Regions from separate parts of the Lysinibacillus telephonicus genome, predicted to be linked through region 1. Evidence: riboswitches for the same ligand, from Rfam matches in the RefSeq annotation. Region 1 holds a riboswitch; each other region holds the start of a gene.
The links. Region 1 has a riboswitch for cobalamin ahead of MKY04_RS13235 (ABC transporter substrate-binding protein). Riboswitches for the same ligand answer to the same signal wherever they lie in the genome.
Positions count from the first base shown of each region.

Region 1 (7,951 bases):
GCTTCATAATGTACAGTCATTATTTCTTTGAATAGATGAACTTGTTCTTTATCTACGGCGACGATTACAGAGGTTGAAGGTCCACTTGTCTTCTCTAAAGGCAACTTACAGGAGAAATGTTTTCCTTCGAAAATTCTTTCACATTCTGCAGCGATACCTTTTGATCCAACTGGCCATATTTGTTTTGCAATACCTAATTTTAATAGTTTATATAACTCGTGCAACTTAGCTACATGCTGTGCTTGCTCCACTACCTCTTGACCTACTAATGGCTTCCCTACTACAAACCAGTGATAGAGATGATTTGTACTCACTTCAAATGCAACTTTTCCAATCATCATAATGCTTAAGGCTGATTGCATTGATTCAAAATTAGACTCAGTTGAGCCTTTTATAGGCGGCAAGTTCTCCCCAATTTCCTCAAATACTTGTTGAATTCCCTTCTCATAATCACTCCATGCAGCATCACCTGTAAAGTTTGATAAAAAAATATGAGTAGGATGTGCTCCCGCGCACCATTGCTCTAGTATTGCTACACGCGCAGTATAATAAGCAGTCAAACTATTAGACACATTAACAATATCAAATTCTTTCTCACCAATACATCCTGCATTATCAATTGTTACAACCGTGTTATGATCAATTTTGATGGCATTTCTCATACATTCGAAACCTTTCGTTCATTAAAAACTTTAGCAATAATCGGCATTGCTAGCATTGAGATAACAGCATTAATGACTGTTGCAACCAACAAATTTGGAACTGCACCGATAAAAAATGCAGGTGATATTATAAAATAAAATGGGATAGCGGACAGTATTCCATTTGCCACAATTAGAAACAACCATTTTATAATATTGAAGCCTTTTTTATGTAACATATTAAAAATAAAGACGATAATAAACATCTCAATGGCGATTATGATATGAAGTGGACCTGAAGGAAAACCTGAAGTTAAAGCACTGGCAAGATGACCTAGTCCACCTGCAATACCGGAAAAAAGAGGCGGTAAAAAGGCAACGCTTAAAAATGCAGGTGCAGAATCTAAAGCTGCTGTTGTGATGAAGCCTGGAACTTTAATAAAGCTCCCGATTACACATATTGCTGAAATTAAAGCAGTAAGCGTAATGAATCTTAAATTATTTTTTTTCATCTTATTCCCCACCTTTTAGTATTTCAGGAAGCCCATACCAAATTCTAATAACCTGTTCACTTTCAGCAAATAATTTTTGATACAATCTTCCGCATGTATCTCTAAGTTTTCTATTTTCCTTTTCAAGGGGTACAATACCTCTTCCAATATCCGTACAAATACAAATGACATTTGTTTGTTTATCTAATATTGATAGTTTATCGAAAATTTTTGCAGCATGTTCCTCTTCATCTAGCTCAATTGATTGTAAAATTATTTTTTCAAAGTTCCCTATGATAACATAATCTTCTTGCGAAAAGGTTGAAACTGGTATTTCGCCTTCAAAAACATATCGATTTTTTACGTTTAACTTATCCAAATATTCTTTTACAAATTTTCTTTTTCCATTATAGGCTCCACCGATAATGACTCGCATCTTGCTCCCCCTTCGAAATTTGCCCAAGTTGACCATTGTAATGTATAAATCAAACGATGCTGGACATCAATTTGTTGAAAAGACTCTTCTTTTGGACCGATCATTGAAAGTAAAACTCGAATCACACCTCCATGAACAATAAAACAATAGTCGCCAGCTGCTGATACAATTTGACGAAATTGATGAACTATTCTTTCGGTAAAATTAGCAAATGATTCTCCGTTAGGGGGGATGACTGTCTCCGGAGAATCAATCCATTGACGATACATCGGGTTTTCTTTTAATTGTTCATATGTCTTCATTTCAAAATCGCCAAAATTTATTTCTCTAAACTTTTCCAATGGATGAAAATAAGCTGTTGGGAAATAAAGCTTGGCAGTTTCCTTGCAACGCTTTAAATCGCTTCCATATACATTTGCAGGCTGTATTGGAAGCTGATATTCACATTTATTTATAACAATTGATTCATCTGTCCAGCCAATATATTTTCTTTCTATATTTGCAGCTGTTTTTTCGTGTCGAATTAAATGCACAGTAACAGAATGCCCCATAAAAACAATTCAGCCCCCTCATAAAGTGCACCAATTAAGTCCCCTGTCATACCACCAAAATTTCTGTTTGTCCACTGTCGATATAAATATATGAAGAATAGCATAGCACCAAAGAGGATAAGTAAACAGCTAGTAGAAAAAAAATAGGATGCAAGAATTAACAATAAAATATAAATGGCAATCGAAATCCATACTCTCCTATGTATTACTTGTGCTTTAAAATATGCGGCCAGCCCTTTTTCTTTTACAGGTCCAGTACTGAGAAAATAGATGAGTACTGCAATACGACTTAAAAATGGAATACAAATAAAAAATAGATAGGAGACGGATTCCAACTTGTTTAACACTTCATAAATAAAAGCAATCTTTAATAGGACAAGCACAACTAAGGAAATTGCACCAAATGCACCTATCCGTGAATCTTCTAAAATTTCCAGTCGTCTTTCTTTGGCTTGATATGAAAAATAGGCATCCCCCATATCCATCCAACCATCCAAATGAAGGCCGCCAGTCATAACGATATTTGCTACAACGATACAAACTGCTAATAATAAACTGGAAAACTGCAGAAAATGTTCATTTATAAAAATAATAATAGCAATTGTACTACCCATTAATAAACCTAATATGGGCATTGTTACATACATTGCCGTCACAGATTTTTTATTCATCGGGAGTTGCTTTTGAATCGGAAGGGATGTAAAAAATTGAAAGGATAATAAAAGACCATTTAAACTGTTTTTCAAAAAGCTGCCTCCCCGTTGTTTGAATTTTCTCCTGCTATTTCCACTGTCGTTTTAAACTGTAATCTATTTCGTAAGTTTCATCACTAATTGCTACAATCCATTGATGTAAATCACCTAAAATTTGTCGATATAAATTCACTTCAGAAAAGTCGGAAAGCTGTTCATCCAACACCTCGTTTGACACCAAAATTACAACTATATCTTGGCCTTTCCATGATATAATTTGTTGTTTAAATTCATTTAAATGGTGTTCTATTTGATTTAAACGATTTATTTTATTTAAACCTTGTGTTTTATATAGAACATTGGATAACCATGTTGTAATACAATCCCATAAAACGATAGAATTATTTTGAAACTTGTCGAGTTTTGTTGGAACTTCATCAGCAAGTTCCACTGTTATCCACTCTATTTCTGAAACTTCACGATCTTGCTTATGTCTTGTAATACGACTTTTCATTTCCTCATCGAATGCAACACCAGACGCAATATAAATTAAATGGCTGCTGTTATATTTTGTATATAATTCTTTAGCATAGTATTCTGCAAATGCACTTTTACCACTTCGAACACCACCTGTAATAAAAAGTACTCTTCCCATGGAAAATCTCCTATTCAAGATCCTGCGTTATGGACTAATTAGGATTGTCCTTTAGACGTAATTAAGAAGCCGTCTCAGTTTATTGAAACGGCTCTGCTCACCATCAAATGATTATTTAAATAATTCCGGATATACGGTTTTTGCCATTAACTCAATTGCTTCACCAATTCGTGGACCTTGGCGATTAACAATATCAGGGTCTATTAAATAAACTTGTTTATTTTGGATTGCTGTTATTGTTGACCAGCCTGCACGTGATAATATTTCAGCTTCTGGGTTTTCTGCATAATTTACTGTAGTAAGAATTACTTCCGGATTTACATTAATGATATCTTCCTCTGTAACTGAAAACCAACCTTCTTGCTCTGAAAATACATTTTCAATACCAGCAGCATCCATCAACTCTTGTTGGAATGTATTAGAACCAACTGACCATACTTCTGGAGCTGGTGAAATTTCAAAGTATACTTTTTTCTTTGTTTCAATAGTTGCAGTTTTTTCTTGTACCGCGGCAATTTGTGATTTTATCGTCTCTACAATTTGTTGTCCTTGTTCTTCTACGTCCATAACTTGTGCGATTTGTTGAATATCTCCATAAACATCTTCAATTGTAAGGGCAGATTCGATGACGAATACTTTAAGCCCTGTACTTTCTAATTGCTCAATTTGTCCTTCATTACTGCTAGATGCAAAGATAATATCCGGATTCATTTCTACAATTCGCTCGGCATTCACTGTTTCAAAATCAGCTACTTGCTCAATTTCAAGTACTTCTTCGGGATATGTATCATTTTGTGTTACACCGATAACTTTGTCCCCAGCACCTAGTTCAAATAAAATTTCTGTATTACTTGGCAATAACGATACTACTTTTTCAGGTACTTTATCGAATGTTAGTTCAATACCTCGATCATCAACCACAGTATAAGACTGTTGTTGTTCATTTTTGCTATCTTTTTGTGTAGTCGTTGTTTCTTCATTAGATGCACACCCAACTAATAATAATGATATTACAAGTAGTGCAAACCATAAATTTTTAAAATATTTCATCTTACTTCCTCATTTCTTTGTCGTTAAAGAGCCTTCTACAATAAAAAAGCCATCCGAGAATGGATGGCATTAACTTACAGAATATTCACATGGATATTCAACAAATTTTGCCGTACATTCTCTTTAGTTCCGAAGAGGTTTGTTACGATCAGAAAAAGACTGGTCTCCTGGCTTGTGTGTTTTTCTAATAGATGATTTCTAATTTGACTAAGAGCACACCCTTAAAAACTACACTTACAGTTGCGGACACAGCTTCGGCCTTTAACCGAATTCCCAATTTAGCGTTTTTTGCGCGTCTTTTCCCTGCAAACTTATTCACTTAATATGCAATGTACCATACTGCCCTCAATAATTGAATAGTTATTTTTGGCTACTAGTAGTTTGCAACAAAATAAAAGTATTATTTACAATTTGCACATTTACCGTAAATTTCAAATTTATGAGATTCAATTGTACAATCTGGCAACTTTTCGTTAATCATTTCCATTGGACAAATAGGTATTTCTTTTACTTTTCCACATTCCATACATATAAAGTGGTGATGGTGGTGTTCTGATTCACACTGCATTCTAAAGTTTCTTTCACCATTGAGCTCTGTTTCTTCTAATATTCCTAAGTCAACAAATGTTGCTAAATTACGATAAATTGTATCGAAGCTCATTCCAGGAAAATCTTTTTTCAAAACTGTCAATAGGTCCCTGGCAGTTAAATATTTATCAGTTTCTTCAAACATATTTAAGATAAGCTCTCGTTTATCTGTTTTTTTATAACCGTTTTCTTTTAATTTTTCCCAAGCTCGCGAAAGATTCACAAAAAACTAACCCCTTTCCGCCTTTATTTTTAATACGCTCTTTTTACCGATGATAACTAAAAATAAAATGATAATTGATGTTACGACTATTGTACCACCTGGAGCTAGATTAAGATAAAACGCACTCACCAATCCAATGATGACTGCTGCTTCCCCGAATAAAATCGAATAAAATATCGTTTGCTTAAACCCTTTTGCTATACGCATACTTGCTGCAACAGGAAGCGTAATTAAAGAAGAAACTAATAAAATGCCGACAATACGCATACTTGCTGCAATAACTAATGCGACTACAATCATAAATAGCAAATGAATCCATTTTGCAGGCAATCCACTTGCCTTTGCATATTCTTCATCAAATGATAATACAAACATTTCCTTGAAAAATGTAAATAGAAATACAAAAACAACAATTGCGATAAAAATAACAATCCACAAATCATGCCTTGATACTGCAGAAACAGAGCCAAATAAATAACTCATCATATCAGTATTAAATCCACTTGCCAACGAGATAAAAATCGCACTCAGTCCAATACCACCGCTCATAATGATTGGAATCGCCAGTTCTTCATAGTGCTTATACAGGCTCCTTAAGCGTTCGATCAATATTGAGCCGCTAACTGAAGCAGCAATTCCAAGGTAGATTGGATTTAATAATGCAAGTGAAGAAATCGATTGACTTAAATATAAGCTTCCTGCAATACCAGCCAGCGTAACATGAGAAAGTGCATCGGCGATTAGAGACATTCTCCTAACAACGATAAATACCCCTAAAACAGGTGCAATCACACCAATGATAAGCCCTGAGTAAAAGGCATTTTGTAAAAATTCATAATTTAATATAGCTGCGATCATTTATGCCTTCTCCTCTTTAATGAATCTTTCTTACTGCATGGCCTTGCCACTTGTCGAGCTGTTCTTGTGATATTGAATCGAAATCTTCCTTATATCCATGGAAATGAATCGTTTGATTTAAACAAGCAACATGGCTAATTCGATTTGACACAGTATCAACGTCGTGTGTTACTAAAATAATTGTTATATTTTGTTCCTTGTTTAATGTTGCTAACATATCATAAAATGATTGAACATTTTCATGGTCAATACCAACAGTAGGTTCATCTAAAATTAAAACTTTAGGTTCTGAAATAAGTGCCCGTGCGATAAAAACACGCTGCTGCTGCCCGCCGGAAAGCTGGCCAATATTGCGGTCGCTGAACTTTTCCATTCCTACTGATTTTAATGTTTGATGTACTCTTTCTTTTGCATCCTTTGGCATTCGTTTAAATAAACCAACTTTCTTTGATAATCCACTTTTCACTACTTCTTCGACAGTAGCAGGAAAACCTGAATTAAAAGCATTGGACTTTTGAGAAACATAGCCGATCCATTCCCTCTCACGAAATGAATCATTAGGCTGACCGAACAATTTGATTTCTCCAGCCATCGGTTTAATTATACCAAGTAATAATTTTAGAAGGGTAGATTTTCCAGAGCCATTAGGGCCAAGGATGGCAAGAAAATCTCCTTCTTTAACTTGAAAGGAAATATCATTCAATACTTGTGTATATTCATATTGAAAAGATACATTTTTCATTTCGATTATTGTTTCGCTCATTTTTTCTCTTCTTTCTAATTCATAATCATTACGATTTACAACTTGTTAGTATAGTTGATTCATAGCAAAATGTAAAGTGAGCAAGCTTGAAATCTTGGGTGTGGAAGAATTCTTAATTGATTAGTATTGAAAGGATGATTTATTGAAACAGATTGAATTTATTGAAGCGTTCTTATCAAAATCGGATAAGGAAATTATTCAATATGCAAAGCAATACGATGTTGATTTATCTATTGATGAAGTTCGAAAATTGCGTCCACTAGTAGATAAAGCTTCTTTTACTTGGATTATAACAGGTATACCTAAAGCATTTTTAAAAGAAGTTGAAAAAATTATTGGTAAGAAAAAGTTAAAGAAGCTACTGAAACTTTATGATTCATATACACAATAGACTATCTTTCTTAATAGTTTATATCTATTATTTGGGTTGTAACTAATGAACTACTCAACAAACTTTAGAGTCAAAATACAAAAAGGAATTAATTGCGTAATCAGTTAAAATGTTCAATACTATATATAAATTTTTCTAAACTTTTCTTTTTAGGAATATTAGTAATTCATTAAAATAATATGCTCCTCAAAATAAATATTTAAATTGTGGCAATGAATATAAACTGTTATTAGGGGAATATGATGACTAAAAATACAAGGATTTTAGCCAGTTTTATAATAGCATTTATTTTAGGATTACCTTTAAAATGGATTCAATATAAAGGTGAAGGAATCAGTTTTCTAAAAGTTTTTGAAATCGGAATACAGGGTATTTTATTTAATGTTTTGTATTTGATATTAGATACTATTATTATATATGTAATATGGTCCAGTATTCTAAAGTATAAAAATAGAAATTAGCAAATTCTTAGTTTTTATTAAATTAAAAAGAGCATGTCTTAATATTCAAGACATGTTCTTTTTCTATTTTTTGAAGCCTATAAATTATTAATAGTCATTTATAATTTTTTTGACAACTTGATCGATTTCGTCCACTTTATTTGATGTTTGA
Region 1 covers NZ_CP155468.1:2,736,366-2,744,316, forward strand. The annotation lists gene MKY04_RS13205 (hypothetical protein) at 1-662, opposite strand, end outside; gene MKY04_RS13210 (ECF transporter S component) at 659-1,153, opposite strand; gene MKY04_RS13215 (bifunctional adenosylcobinamide kinase/adenosylcobinamide-phosphate guanylyltransferase) at 1,155-1,568, opposite strand; gene MKY04_RS13220 (histidine phosphatase family protein) at 1,520-2,119, opposite strand; gene cobS (adenosylcobinamide-GDP ribazoletransferase) at 2,092-2,865, opposite strand; gene MKY04_RS13230 (bifunctional adenosylcobinamide kinase/adenosylcobinamide-phosphate guanylyltransferase) at 2,900-3,466, opposite strand; gene MKY04_RS13235 (ABC transporter substrate-binding protein) at 3,578-4,516, opposite strand; cobalamin riboswitch at 4,657-4,831, opposite strand; gene MKY04_RS13240 (Fur family transcriptional regulator) at 4,917-5,327, opposite strand; gene MKY04_RS13245 (metal ABC transporter permease) at 5,334-6,185, opposite strand; gene MKY04_RS13250 (metal ABC transporter ATP-binding protein) at 6,202-6,948, opposite strand; gene MKY04_RS13255 (DUF2624 family protein) at 7,091-7,339, shown strand; gene dacB (D-alanyl-D-alanine carboxypeptidase/D-alanyl-D-alanine endopeptidase) at 7,888-7,951, opposite strand, start outside.

Region 2 (7,951 bases), 740 kb from region 1:
CGACAGTTACTGGCATCCAAATAAAAGGAGTTTTTGGTTCTAATCCATCAAATTGATATACCATTTGTGAAAACCTCCTCTAAATATGTATTTAAAACGTAATTGGATAAAATGATGTGATTCTAAGCTTGTAGGTTGAATTTGGAGTAAAAGAAGCGAAATTTTGGATGATAGGCACTATAAATGTAATTCATGTAACATTATCTAACATAATAACAAGGGGATTTTCAATTGTCATTAATATTTTTTCCCAATTTTCAAAATATTTTTAGTGAAAATAACTAAAAAGACAAATAGTTAACTAAAATGCGTTATAAAATCTTACACAAAATCTTATATCAATAAACAATCTATACTTATTTGCAAGCCTTTTACCTTTAGGTTTTGTATAACAAAATATTATAATTGCAAAGCTGCTAATAAAAACAGGATAATTGTTACTGAAAAAACAGGAGGAAAAAACGGAGACTATATTCGAGAATAACTAACGGGAAAGGAAGCCTAAATAGATTTTCCTTATTTTAAGAAGATGAGTTTCTGAAACAAGCATAAAAACAAACAAAGGGGCTGGGACATAAGTGGATTTTTTGTAAAAATTCGCTTTTATCATTAATAAGAATTTGATAATTTTTGAAAATTGATTGGAGTGAAGGGGCGAGTGTAGCTGCCGGCTGCGCCTTTCGCTACAGAGCAATGTTTTTCTGTACCGAAAGCGAAGCGTCAGGTACAAAGCTTCCTGCGGGAACAGCCCGTGACTCGAAATCCCGCAGGAGTGTAGCGACGAGGAGGCTCTGGGCCAGCCCTGGATGCGCATCCCCGGAACGGAAATCAATTTCCCACTTAGCAAAAAAACGTCATTTTTCTCATCAAGAAAAATGGCGTCTTTTAGTTTTGTCCCAGCCTCTAAAAATATACTCAGATTAATTGCACCATAGGTCACAATTTATTAAAGTAAATAAATTAATCGATTGTTGTTACATAACATTTAAGTAAAAATAAAGTTGTTAAATTTGAAATGCAATTAGTTATAACATATTCCCATTTTTTAATGTTATAGCTTGTATAATAATATATCTTCCTTTTGTTCAGAATGAGGTATTAGAATTATTCATTGTATCAAACAGTAGTTGTGAGTAAGGGTGAGTAAGTTGTTCACGTTCCCAATACGTGAAACTCTCTACAATTTCCCCTTGGTACATTACCGCTACACGATCACAAAATTGCTTAGTGGATTGTAAATCATGTGTAATAAATAGATAACTAAGCCCATCTTGGATTTGGATCCTTTTCAAAATTTCTAAAATCGACTTTTGTGAATTACTATCTAAACTTGCAATGGATTCATCAAAAATAATCAGCTCTGGCTTAACAGCTAACGCTTTAGCAATACATACACGTTGCTTTTGCCCACCACTCAATTGATTGGGAAAATACTTCAAATGTGACTTGTCCAAACCAACTAAATGCAATAGTTTAATACATTCTTCAAGCCAATCCCTTTCATCTGGAAAGAAATTTCGAATGGGCTCTGCTAGTATTTCTTTAATACACATTTTAGGATGCAATGACGCTGAAGAATCCTGCATTACCATTTGAATGTTTTTATACAACGTAAAATCTTTCAATTCTTTTGTATGGATGTTGTGCCCCTTCCATAGAACCTTTCCGGAAGTTATTTTTTCAATTCGCATAATACATTTTGCAATGGTACTTTTCCCGCTTCCACTCTCACCAACCAATGCAAGACACTCACCTTTTGAAATTGCAAAGCTAACATTTTTAACAGCGACTTTTTTCTTTATATTCCCTCTTCTTAATCGTAAAGGATATTCTTTTGTAACTTGCTTTAATTCTAGCAATGTCATAAAAGCACTCCTCCTTCATTCATATGAACGACACGGTCTGCATATTTATTCACACTGTTTTCATCATGTGAAATGAGAAGTATTGTTAATCCAAGGTTACACTGTAATTGTTTTAATAACTCTAGTATTTTTTCACGGTTCACTATATCAAGAGCAGTTGTTGGTTCGTCAGCAATTAGTATTTTCGGCTGTAAACTTAACATCATCGCTAACAATACTCGCTGCCTCATCCCTCCACTAAGCTCAAACGGATATGAATCAAGAACTTCTTCAGGTTCTTTGAAACCGACTTGAGTTAGCAAGTTAAGTAAAAGCTGTTCAACTTCTTTTTTTGAGCCTACTTTTCTATGTCGAATAGTTTCCAACATCTGCTTTTTTACTAACCTAATCGGATCTAATCCGTTTAATGAATGTTGAATCATCATCGCTATATTCTCTCGTCTTAAATTTTCGAATTGCTTCTCATTAAATTGTATAATATTTTTACCTTCAAATAGAATTTGACCTTTTGTTACACTTAATCCTTTGTCTAACAATCCAACTAATGCATGTGCAATAACACTTTTACCTGCACCACTTTTTCCAGTCATTGCAACCATTTCTCCTGGATATAACTTAAATGATACATCTTGTATAATTACTTTCCGCTGTTGTTTTTGTTTATATGTAACTTCTAAATGGTCAACCTTCAATAAGGGGCTTCTATCCAAAACCTCATACCTCCTTACTAAAAGTTATGTCGTGTTTCCCAAGTCTTTCACTTACTAATTGGCAAGATAAAACAAACAATACAATTGCTAAACCAGGAAAGAACATAACGTATGGGGAAATTTGAAAATAATCTGTCGCATCATTTAACATAGCACCCCATTCAGGCGTTGGCGGCTGAGAACCTAATCCTAAAAAAGAAAGGCTGGCAATATTTAAAACAATCTTTCCTAAATCTAGCGCACTAAAAACAAGAATAGGCATCGCTATTTGAGGAAGTATATAACGCTTTAAAATACGAAAATGAGAATTCCCAGCCATTCTAGCCGAGAAAATATAATCCTCTTGAGATATTTTTATAACAAGACTCCGAATAAAGCGTACATAGCTTGCCCAACGTACCACTACAATAGCGAAAATCATATTTACTAAGCCAGGCCCTAATAATCCCACAATGGCTATCGTTAGTACAATATCTGGAATAGCTAAAGTGCTATCGATGATTCGCATCATAAAATTATCTGAACGCCCTCGAACATATCCTGTTAACAGTGCGATTGGAACACTAATCAACATCGTAAAGAACATAATAATTAAAGCAGATGTAGCACTTATTCTTATGCCATATATAATACGAGATAAGATACAACGCCCTAGATGATCAGTACCGAAAGGATAAGTCCAACTCGGTGACTGTAATCTAGCAGCTAAATTAACTGCCAAAGGATCATGAGGCGCAATCCATGGTGCAAATAATCCCAACAAAGAAATACTTAATAGGATAACCAGCCCTACAAGCAAACCAATATTTACTTGCTTCAATCTCTTTAACATCACCTGGCTACCTCCTATTTAAACGTGGATCAATGATTAAATAGATAAAATCTACTAACATATGAATTGCTACAAATAATATAGCAGCAAAAACAACGTAACCTTGAATGACAGGATAATCCCGCATATTAATAGATTCAACAATATATCGTCCTAAACCTGGCCATGAAAAAATAGATTCTACAATAATACTACCCCCAAGCATGAATGCAAAGCTTGTACCAGTCATCGTTACAATTGGCAGTAAAGCATGCTTTAATACTTGAAATACTAAAATCCTATTTTTCGATATCCCTCTTGCCCTAGATGCCTTTACAAATGGTTGCTGCAACATTTCCAGCATATGCGTACGTAGTACACGTGCATATACAGTACCTAGACCTAATCCAAGGGTTGTTGCAGGTAATATTAAGTTTTTCCAACTACCTCTTCCCATTGATGGCAACCATCCCAGGCTAACAGAGAACAGATACATAAATAAGAATCCGAGCCAAAATGTAGGCATTGCTGAACCAAGAAGTGCTAAAACACGCCCTAATTTATCCACAACTCCATTTTCATAAATAGCCGTAGAGATTCCTAAAATTATCGTCACTGCTAACATAATGCCAAGCCCTGCTAATGCAAGTTCTATCGTAGCTGGCAATCTTGCAAACAACTCACTTATCACAGGTTTTTGGGAAACAAAAGACACACCCCATTTCCCCGTAAATATTTGCTGTATCCATTCAATATATTGTCCACCAATAGAATTGGTTAAGCCTAGTTCACTCCGTAAAGCATATATCGCTTCATCTGAAGCAGGAATATCGTTAGCTTTCAACATAATTGTTGCTGGATCTCCAGGCGATATTCTAACTAGTAAAAAAGTTACCGTTGCAACGCAAAAAACAACAATAAACAATTGTATAAGACGTTCTAATAAAAATTTAACCATAGCGTACGATTATTCTTTATCGATATTTGCATTATTATAGTAGTATTCGATTGGCAGTGCCTCAAAGCCTCTCAATTCTTTATTTACTGCAAATACGGTATTTGGATAGACAATATATGAATGAGGTACTTTTTTTCCAATTTCTCCTTGAATTTGGATTGCTAATTCAGTGCTTTTTTCTGTATCAGTTGTCTGATGTAATTCATTAATCAACGCATCGACTGTTTGTGATGCAAAATGGTTCATGTTTGATAGACTGTCTGATTTATAAAAAACCTCTAAGAAAAAGTATGGACTGCCAGTATGAGCTGTTAGCATACTGTACATTGCTAAATCCCATTCTTCATTTACTAGTGTTTCGTCTATATTTTCTACTTGGCGAATATTTACCTTCATCCCGTGTTCGAGTAGTTTACTTTGAATAACCTCTGCCATCACTGTTAGCTCCGGGCGTTGTGGGAATGTTAAAAAAGTAGCTTCAAAGACTTTTCCGTCTTTTTCCCACATACCATCCGTGTTTTTTGTCCAACCGTCTTGCTGCATTAATTGGTCAACTGATAGATCTTCCTTTGTTTCACTTAATTGTCCAAATGGTAATACTGGTGAAAACGGACCAACTGCTGCGGTTCCTTGCCCTTTCATAACAGAATCCACAATTTCTTGGCGTGGAATTAAAGAATCGACAGCTTTTCGTACAGCTAATTGCTTAAATAATGGAGATTCCATATTGTACATTACTAAATGTGTTCGTAATGATTGAGCTGTTAAAACTTCAAAGTTATCATTTTTTTCTAAGACTTCAATGTTGTCAACTGAAATATCTGTTGCTCCATCAACCTCTCCTGATTGTAAAGCCATCAAACGCGTATTACTGTCTGAAATAAACTTAATTGTTACTTCATCTAGTTTTGCCTTTTCTCCCCAATAATCTTCATAGCGCTTAACAATTAGAGATTCGTCTTGGTTAAATTGCTTTATAACATATGCACCTGTAAACGCTGGATAACCATCCTTATTATCTAGAGAATCCACATCTACGATAGTCGTGCCTGGGTCTGCTAAATTTGAGATTAGTGCAGCATTAATTTCCTTAGTTTCAATTTTTAGCTCTGACTCCGATACAACTTCCATTGATTTAATTTTTAATAAATCCTTTGTTCCTTGGTTGTTGTCAATGGCATGTTGTAATGAATTCATCACGGACGTTGCATCCATTGCTTTACCGTTATGGAATGTTACATTCTCCTGCAGTTGGAATAACCAAGTTGTATCATCCACTTGTTCCCATGATTTTGCCAACCATGGTGTAGGAGTTAAATCTTCACTTAATTTAATTAAAGTTTCCGCAGCACCTGACCGCATTATCTCCCAGCTATCGCCACTATGTGGATCTAAACCAGATGGACTCCAAGAAAACGCTAAAGTTGCGGTTTTGTCAGTTTCTTCTTTACTTGTTGCAGCTACCTGTTCTTCTTTTTTAGCTGAGCACCCTACTAACGCAAGAATGCATAGCGCCATGTAAAACCATGTAATCAAGCTTTTGTAGCATTTCTTCATTTTTTCTTCTCCTCCTAAAAATGAATTGTTTATAACAAGCTACTTTACATGTGTACAACTGTTAACAATTCAAAATAAAAAGCACTTCTGACAACTTAAGAGGTCAGAAATGCCTTGGAAAGATAAAAAGGTAGTGTCGAAAAAGCGACGAAGTATTATCCGCAAACCAACCACCTCCCTAATCTCCCGTAGGTCTCTCAGTGATATTTAAATAGGCAGGTCTCCTGACTTATCCTCTTCACAACCTACGCCTTCCCGTTTTGTTCAAAAAACAGTGGCATCAAGCAGGTTGCTCTGAATTACAGTGGCGGGAACCGTGTTGGATTTTCACCAATCTTCCCTTTTAAGCCATACTTAAAATATGTATAGCACCTATTAAAAATTCTGAAGTTTTCTATATACTACCATAAAATAAAACAATTATGTTAATTAATTTACTATTTTTGCAATTAGAATTAGCTATTGTAATAATAACTAATTTATCTCATATTATTTTTTGGAGAATCTTTCAATATCAAATTAGGTACTGCCTTCATATAGATTAATTCTCCCATTAACTCCACAATGGTTTGTGTTACAATCACAGCCGCTGCTATCTTTGCCCAGGACTCAGGTAAAGCTAATGCCAAAGGAAGAACAACAAGTGAGTTTCGTGTTCCAATACTAAAAATCAGTGCTCTCCCTGCATCCTTATCCAGTTTAAATATAAACGCGATTAAACGGGAAACAAATGGTGTGATAATTAAATACAGAAAATAAATTGGAATTACACGTACAATTACATCGAAATCACTATATACCTTACCTATTTGCGATGCCACAACAGCGATTAATACTAACGCCATAAATGGAACTGGCAGCCATGCTGTGGAATGTAAAACTCTTTCTCCTAGAACCTTCTTTTTAGCCCACAATTGAGTAATAACAGCTATTAATAATGGAGCAACTATTAATAATAGAAATGCTTCTAAAAATGGCTCCACGTGGACTATTCCCACCATATCTTCACCTATAAATAACCATAGATACAACGGCAGTAAAATCATTTGTACTACAAATAAAATAGGCGTAGAAGCTAACATTAATTTCTCATTTCCCTTACCTAGTTGAGTAAAGACAATTACATAATCGATACATGGAGTTAGCAAAACTAAATAAACACCTAATAATACTGGTGTCGACTGAGGAAATATTATTGTTAAAATCCAAACAATTATTGGCACTGCAATAAAATTCCCTACTAGCAACGAACCGATAAATTTAAGATTTGAAATAGCCTCACCCAGTTTTAAAAATGGAATTTGAGCGAACATTCCATACATTAGAACAGCAATAAGCGGTGAGATAATCCAATCTAAACTAGTTGCTAAACTCTCATTTGATAGGCCTATTACTCCTCCAAAAATTAAAGAAAAAACATATATACAAATTTGATGATTTTCGATCTTTTCTCTTGTCATCTTCACTTCATAATCCTTCCTTACTTATGATGCTTCATTCAAGTCTGCGATTTTTCTTTACAACATTAAATACCATGTTTTATACATGTTGAAGCCCTTCATAAGTAATAACCAGCGACTATCGCAACAAAAAAATAAATAATCGCGACTTGAGTAAAACTCCGACTATTTCATAATTTGTTGGGAAGCCATGACTCTCTCCTTCAAGTGGTTGTCCTAGTAATGCATCATACATTCTTGAAGTGAATAAAACGAAGCTTCATATCGGTTGATCCAATTTTAGCCTACTTCTTTATTAACTAAATTATAAAGCGTTGATTTTGTTGTTTTAAATAGCAACCACAACAAGACTTCCCCTCCTAAACTATAACGATTATTATACAAGCCACTTCAACGATAGATATTTTCTACTTAGTGAATTTTAGCAACAATACAAACTTGAATGAACTCATTCGTTTAGTAAAGTGAACTCCCTGTCACATTTGAATTTTCTATAAAATTGTTTGTTTGAATAGAAAATTTGACACACATATTAGTAAGAGCTAATATGATAATAGCATAACATATTCGTTTTTACTAATATATATTTG
Region 2 covers NZ_CP155468.1:1,993,905-2,001,855, reverse strand. The annotation lists gene MKY04_RS09540 (FAD binding domain-containing protein) at 1-64, opposite strand, end outside; partial or broken gene MKY04_RS09535 (cyclic pyranopterin monophosphate synthase MoaC) at 389-484, shown strand; gene MKY04_RS09530 (ABC transporter ATP-binding protein) at 1,086-1,865, opposite strand; gene MKY04_RS09525 (ABC transporter ATP-binding protein) at 1,862-2,575, opposite strand; gene nikC (nickel transporter permease) at 2,580-3,407, opposite strand; gene nikB (nickel ABC transporter permease) at 3,415-4,344, opposite strand; gene MKY04_RS09510 (ABC transporter substrate-binding protein) at 4,354-5,901, opposite strand; cobalamin riboswitch at 6,099-6,292, opposite strand; gene MKY04_RS09505 (arsenic resistance protein) at 6,381-7,367, opposite strand.
Region 2: it holds a riboswitch for cobalamin, as region 1 does, so the genes downstream of both, MKY04_RS09510 (ABC transporter substrate-binding protein) here and MKY04_RS13235 (ABC transporter substrate-binding protein) in region 1, are expected to answer to the same signal.

Region 3 (7,951 bases), 2.0 Mb from region 1:
GAATGTTCCTACTGTTTCCTCTACTTCTTTTGCTTTCGTACCGTCAGAAAGCATTGTTAAACAGTATGGACATCCCGAAGAGATAACTGAAGCATTCGTTGCAAGAGCTTGTTCTGTACGAGCTACATTAATGCGATTTCCTACATGCTCTTCCATCCACATTAAACCACCGCCAGCTCCACAGCACATTGCAGTTTCACGATTTCGTTCCATTTCTACTAGGTTAACACCTGGGATAGATTTTAAAATCTCACGTGGAGCATCGTAAACATCGTTGTATCGGCCTAAATAACAAGAGTCATGGAATACAATTGTTTCTTCAACACGGTGATTTAAAGTTAAACGTCCTTGATCAACCAAATCGTATAACAACTCAGTATGGTGGTAAACTTCACCCTCCCAGCCAAAATCTTTATATTCATTTTTAAAAATATTGTATGCGTGAGGATCGATTGTTACGATTTTCTTCACTTCGTTTTTCTCAAATTCCTCTATATTTGCTGTTGCTAGCTCTTGGAATAAAAATTCATTCCCTAAACGACGCGGCGTATCACCGGAGTTTTTCTCCTTGTTTCCTAGAATTGCAAATGTAACGCCTGCTTCGTTCAAAAGACGTGCAAAGGATAAGGCAATTTTTTGTGAACGGCTGTCAAATGCCCCCATTGAGCCAACCCAGAATAAATATTCAAAACCTTCGCCAGATTTTTTTGCTTCTTTCACTGTCGGAATCTTTATTGTTGGATCAAGATCACGCCAGTTTTCTTTTTCTTTACGGTTAAGACCCCAAGGATTTCCTTGTCTTTCAATGTTATTCATTGCGCGTTGAGCATCTGAATTAATTTTTCCTTCTGTCATTGTTAAATAACGACGAAGATCAATAATTTTATCAACATGCTCGTTCATTACAGGACATTGGTCTTCACAGTTGCGACATGTAGTACATGCCCAAATTTCTTCTTCTGTAATGACATCTCCAATCAAGGATGGACTGTAAATATCATCAATAACAGCACCTTCAGCACCTGCTGCCATAGCTAATTGATTGCCTTTTGTATTATTAAATGCAAATGCTGGCACCCAAGGCTTTTGCTTTGTTGTAACAGCCCCTGTGAATGTTAAATGGTCACGCAATTTTACGATTAAATCCATTGGTGAAAGCATTTTTCCCGTACCTGTTGCCGGACACATATTTGTACAACGACCACATTCTACACAAGCGTATAAATCAATTAATTGTTTTTGTGTAAAATCAGTAATTTTTCCAACACCGAATGACGGCATTTCTTCTTCATCTTCCATTTCTTCCATTGCTTCAAAATTAATCGGGCGAAGAGTACCCGCACGATCCAGCCTGTTAAAGTAAACGTTTACAGGTCCAGCAATTAAGTGGAAGTGTTTCGATTGTGGAACGTATACTAGGAATGTTAATAAAATAAGTAAGTGAATCCACCACATTACATAAAATACCCCTGCAGCTGCTTCTGGTGGCAAGAATCCAAAAATTGCTGCAATAGTTGATGCAATTGGTTCACTGCCTAAAAAGCTATGTTCATGCCAAATAATACTCATGCCGTTTCCAACTAATGTAGACACCATTAATCCACCGATAAAAATTAGCACTAGCCCATTTTTCCAGCCGCGCTTTAAACGAACAAGCTTCTCGATATAACGGCGATAAAATGCCCAAACAACTGCTACTATAATAACAACTGCCACGATTTCTTCAAATAAAGTAAATACTTGATAGAGTTGTCCTAAAGGCAAATGCGAGCCTGGTGCCAACCCTTTCCAAATAAAATCAATGGCACCAAATTGTACGAGAATAAATCCATAGAAAAACAGAACGTGAATTAGTCCACTTTTTTTATCTTTCAATAATTTGGATTGTCCAAATACATTAATCCATATTTTCTCAAGTCTTTCTTTTACATTCTCATTAAATTCTTCTTTCTTCCCAAGCTTTATAAATGCATACCGTGTTTTCAAAATATAAACAAACAATCCTACCCCATATAACACAACAGCTAAAAAGAATACCCAGTTTGCAATTAATAACGGATTCATCTTCTCTCCCCCTCTAACCATATCCCCTATGAATGCTGTTTCTATTAGTTATTCTTCTATACTACTAAATATGATACTAGTTTCATCGGTAAATTATCTTCCCTCTGTACCATGTCTTTATTGTAAATATGAATGAGCATTCAGTCAACGTATTATTCGAAAATTTCTAATAATCACTCATTACTTTGTCGATTATTCACGTTTTCTCTATTAAAAGAAGTTATGTTGGATTATGTATTGATACTTGCATAGTGCTTTATCCAATTAATAAAACCACCCGACTCTCGATAAGAGTAAAAAATCCACGCGTTATGGACTCGTGGATTTGCTTTTTTTGTAGAGAATAAAATTGTATATAAAGTCGAAAATCGAAAATACATAAGCCGATGCAGCTATAAATAATGCAGGGGAGTCGTAACCGTAATACATCATATCCTTCATGTGTAAACTCAATAACCAAACGGATGTAAAGATTAATAGGGATATATCGTATCCGATACTTAACGGGCGTTTAATATCTTTTAAAGCAAAATTAAAAACAATAACTCTAAAAAACACAAATAAAAATAAAAAAATGAAATAGAGGGTGGTGCTGTAAAATAATAGGGTTGAAATTAACGGTGGCATAGTGAGAACTCCTTAGATGGTTTTATAATCAGTTTATCGAGTGAAAACCATATATCTATAAGAATATGTAAGTATTTACAAAGTCGATAACGAAAGAATCGCTCTCTAAGTGTTCGAATATTCTACTTTTGATTTAGTTTTAACTGACAAATAAAATCCCTTCATTAATCAGGAAAATTATACCATGAATACAGACTCTCTTATTTAAGAAAGCCAAGTATGTTACGAGATTGAAATAAAAAACAATTGCCTAGACGCCGTTAATAAAAAACAGGAGGTAACTCAAAATTTCTATTTTTATTTTACCTCCTTTTTACAATCATTCATTATAATGTAAGAAAGAAAGATTTATTAATTGAGGAGTGTCGCGATGAATGATTGGTTCGATATACAAACAATTATTTGGATTTTCATTATTATCTTTATATTTCATGATTTTGAGGAAATCATTCTAGCTGAAAAATGGCTTCAGAAAAATTCAAAGCTTATTAATAAAAAACTGCCAAGAAAAATGGCAAACGCAATTATAGATCAGCTTTCAATGTCAACTGCGCAATTCTCTGTAGCAGTGCTTGTCATTTTTTTATTTGTCAGCAGTTCAACGATGATGGCAAATCAATATATAAATGGAGGACCTTTTGGAAATATTGCCTTTTTTGTAGTAGTTACATTAACCTTTTTCCTTCATTCATTTATTCATATTGGCCAATCTATATTTCTTAGAGCGTATACTCCCGGTGCATTTACGTCGTTAATACTTCTCATTCCATATAGCATCATTTTGTTCCGAACACTATTAACGAATGAAATTATTACATGGAACTTTATTTTTATATGCCTTCCATTTGTTTTGTTGATGGTTCCAGTATTGTTAATTGCACATTCGATTGGAAAAAAGGTAATTTAAAAAGAAAAACAATCCTATTGAATACTCATTAGGATTGTTTAGTATAAATATCTATATTTATTCACGTATAAGTATTCAAGTGAAAGTAGGCAAATCGCCCAGTTCTATTACTTAAATACATCTCCACTGCGAATATACTCGATGTCTTTAACGTTCATTCGGAAGTTTACTACACGTGCTGCCGCGAAGAAATAGTCAGATAAACGATTTAAATATTTTTGTACAATTGCAGGGACATCTTCTATGTCATTCATTAACGTAACCACTTGACGTTCTGCTCGACGCGTTACAGTACGTGCAATATGGAGGGTTGCTGCTGCCGGCGTCCCTCCCGGCAAAATAAATCTTTTTAATGGCGGTGCTTCATCTGATAATACATCTATGCGTTTTTCAAGAACTTCAATTGAAGCCTCCTGCAATTTATACTTTCTCTCTTTCATAACGTTTGCTAAATCGCCGCCGCAATCAAACAGTTCATGCTGGATTGTTTCTAAATCCGCTAGAATATCTTGAAAAACTGTTGAATCTAATTCACTGACTGCTTTACCTATAAAAGAGTTTAATTCATCTATCGTACCATATGCCTCAACACGTAAATGATCCTTCCTTACGCGGCCACCCATTAAACTCGTTTTCCCAGTATCCCCTGTTTTTGTATAAAGCTTCATATCCTAATCCCCTTTTCGATATATTTGAATTGCCTCTTTAGTTGCCTCAAAAACACCTCTTCCAATTACCTTGCCAACGTCTGTAATTGGTCCGCCATATTGCATTAGCGGCCCTTGTTGAGTTGCTGCAACTAACAAACTATCTGTCGGTGTACTTGTCGCAATTGAATTTGATCTAAAATCATACACTTTTTCCTGCTGCAAAGCTTTCGTTTTTGCTTCAGTCGCAGTCATCATCGCTTGCACGAATGCTTCATCAGACAATTTCCCATTAATCACAACCCATGTATTTATTGTTCCGATATGCAAAGAATCTTCATGTTTATATGCCTGCGAAACATCAATAGCGTTGCCAATTCCTGCAGTTACAATTACAAAAACATCCCCGAAAGAAGCATTGTATTGTTTAATTACTGCATTCTTTGTATCTACGGCTGTCATCATTCCGACCGTATTCGTTGGAGAAAACCCTTCATCAAGTAAATATTGTAAAAATTCTTCCTTCACCTTATCAATATTATAATCTGCTTTAACGGTACGGTTAATAAAGTTTGAATACCATCCTAAACCAGCGTTATGAACAGCAGATGACAACACCCTTAAAGGAAAATTCAATTTTAATTCAACATATTCCTCTTTTATTTTGATATGATCTCTTAAAACCTTCTTTTCACTTGCCTCCTTTTTCACATCTGGCAAGATAGTCATTTGTGGTTTTGGCTGTTCAGGATGAGCTTGTAATGATATTCGTGCTTCATAAACATCTTTAATTTGATGTTCAATTAAAACTTCATGAGGCTCACCGAATGCTCTTACAGTTCCTTTTTCCATTAACAGTAGTTCATCACAATAAAGTGATGCTAAATTAATATCGTGAAATACTGAAACAACTGTTAAACCATTATCCGTTACTTCTTTCCGAATCATATCTAAAATTTGCTTCTGATGTGCAATGTCTAAATGGTTTGTCGGTTCATCGAGTAACAGTAAATCTGAACTTTGCGCAAGTGCTTGTGCTATAAAAACACGTTGCTTCTCCCCTCCAGATAAGTACTCTATAAAGGTATGCTCGAATTTTTTAACAGCTGTCTGCTCCATCGCCTTCATGACCGAATGTTCATCCTCATTTGACCAACTAGAAAAAAAACCAGATTGATGAGGATAACGGCCAATGCTTACTGTTTCTCGAACTGTGCTTGAAAAAGCCGCTGTATGGAGCTGAGGCAGCACGGTCATTTTTTGTGCTAATTGACGGGAGGTATATTTATTAATATCAACCTCATCTATTAATACGTTTCCAGAGGTCGGCTTTAAAAGGCCGCTAATGATTTTTAACAGCGTGGATTTTCCACAGCCATTCGGTCCAAGAATACCTAGAAACTTCCCTTTACTTACTGAAAAAGAGATATTTTTTAATATTGGGGTAGTATCATAGCCTCCAGAAATGTTGTTTGCCTTTAGCATACAATTCACCCCCTGCTTCTTCTTTGTTTATAAAAAATATATGAAAATACTGGGGCACCAATAAAAGCAGTAATTACCCCAATAGGCAGTTCTGCTGGTGCAAGTATTGTTCTTGAAATTAAATCACAAATAATTAACAGGCTTGCTCCGTTTAAAAATGACAATGTTAATAAATGACGATGGTCTGCTCCCCAAAGTATCCTTGTCATATGAGGAACAACTAACCCAACGAAGCCAATCGTACCTGAAACTGCAACTGCTGCCCCTGTTAACATTGAACCTCCAGCTAAAATCGCATATTTGCTTCTCTTCACATTGACTCCAAGTGATTGTGCCCTTTCATCACCGTACATCATTGCGTTTAATTCACGACGATTTAACCATAAAATAATTGAGCCTACTATAACAAATGGCACAATCATTGTGACATAGGGCCACCCGCGCATTGATACACTTCCAAGCAGCCACCCCATAATTTCGCGCAGCTCTTGACCAGTAAGCGCAATCATTAATGAAATACATGACCCTAAAAATGAACTAAAAATAACACCAGTTAAAATAAGCGTTTCCATTTTCATTGAACGATCTACTAAGCGTGCAAAACTTAAAACAAATATTAATGTTAAAAGCGCTCCAAGCATCCCGAAAATCGGTAATGTAAAAGAACCTATAATTGGTATGGAAATGCCAAAAAAGATAGTAGCTACTGCTCCAACAGATGCTCCCGATGAAACTCCTAGTGTATATGGGTCAGCCAAAGGATTTTTAAGTAATCCTTGAAATGCAGCACCTGCAATTGCAAGCGAAGCTCCAACTAAACCAGCTAACAACACTCGGGGCATTCGAATACTCCATAATATATTGTAGAGACTTGGATTAGTTGAGCTATCCCATAATGCAGATAATGGTACATCTACTGAACCATTAGAAACTCCAAGCCACATACTAAATAGTAAAAATAAAATAGAGGAAGTATATGCAAAAATCGTTTTCTTTTTCACAATATAACCTCGTTTAATTGTTCATCTTCTTGTTTCATCATATTGGCAAAATGCTCCCCCAAAAAATTATGCAAAATAAAAAGTCTCTCTTTACGAGAGACGGTAATTTTAAATATAGTATGACCATACATACAATTAGCCTTCCTTATCCTCGTAAGGGTAGTTGGTATACATAAAGGCAGGTCTCCTGGCTTATGTTCTTGCGATCTCCTTCCCATTGCAGCAGTGAAATATTAGGGTCGCTCACATTTACAGTTGCGGGACAGCGCCGGACTTGCACCGACTTCCCTTTTATTCTTATCCGTATATAGACGAAAAGAACCTTTATGTGAATATTTAATTGGTCTAACTCATTATATCTTATTTTAATTGATTGTTATAGAAAACAATTAGTACACACACTAATAAGAGAACCTGGACATATGTTAAAAATTATTCATTTGAAATGAAAACCGCATGAAATCATGGTTTTCAAATTGGATTTCATGCGGTTTATTAATTTTTAAAGGTTTTATCCCAGTTCAATTTAATCTTATATTAAATATCAAAATCAAATTCGCCTGGTAATACACGTCGTAAGAAGCGTTGGGTTCTTTCTTCTTTTGGAGTTACAAAAATTTCATGTGGCGTTCCTTCTTCTACAATATTGCCGCCATCCATAAATATGACCTTGTTTGCAACATCTTTTGCAAACCCCATCTCATGTGTGACAACTAGCATTGTTGTACCTTCCTTTGCAATATCCTTCATAACCTGAAGCACTTCTCCTACCAACTCTGGATCCAGTGCAGATGTTGGTTCATCAAAAAGGATAATATCAGGGTTTAATGCTACTGCTCGGGCAATGCCTACACGCTGCTGTTGACCTCCTGAAAGCTGACTAGGATATGAGTCATATTTCTCAGACAAGCCTACTTTATCTAATGCTTTTTTTGAAATTTCATAGGCTTCTGCTTTTGGTATTTTTCTACCTATGATTAGACCTTCTGCTACGTTTTCCAAGGCTGTTTTATTATTAAATAAATTATAGTTTTGGAATACAAAAGCTGTTTTCTTACGGATTGCTAATATGTCTTTTTTCGAAGCCGTTTTTAAATCAACATTTAATTCTCCAAAGCTTGCAGTCCCCTGGTCCGCTCTTTCTAAGAAATTAATGCATCGCAGCAGTGTCGTTTTCCCAGAACCACTAGGCCCTAATATAACGACTACATCGCCTTTAT
Region 3 covers NZ_CP155468.1:720,402-728,352, reverse strand. The annotation lists gene MKY04_RS03535 ((Fe-S)-binding protein) at 1-2,064, opposite strand, end outside; gene MKY04_RS03530 (HXXEE domain-containing protein) at 3,062-3,598, shown strand; gene MKY04_RS03525 (cob(I)yrinic acid a,c-diamide adenosyltransferase) at 3,706-4,266, opposite strand; gene MKY04_RS03520 (adenosylcobinamide amidohydrolase) at 4,270-5,730, opposite strand; gene MKY04_RS03515 (FecCD family ABC transporter permease) at 5,736-6,674, opposite strand; cobalamin riboswitch at 6,892-7,072, opposite strand; gene MKY04_RS03510 (amino acid ABC transporter ATP-binding protein) at 7,269-7,951, opposite strand, start outside.
Region 3: it holds a riboswitch for cobalamin, as region 1 does, so the genes downstream of both, MKY04_RS03515 (FecCD family ABC transporter permease) here and MKY04_RS13235 (ABC transporter substrate-binding protein) in region 1, are expected to answer to the same signal.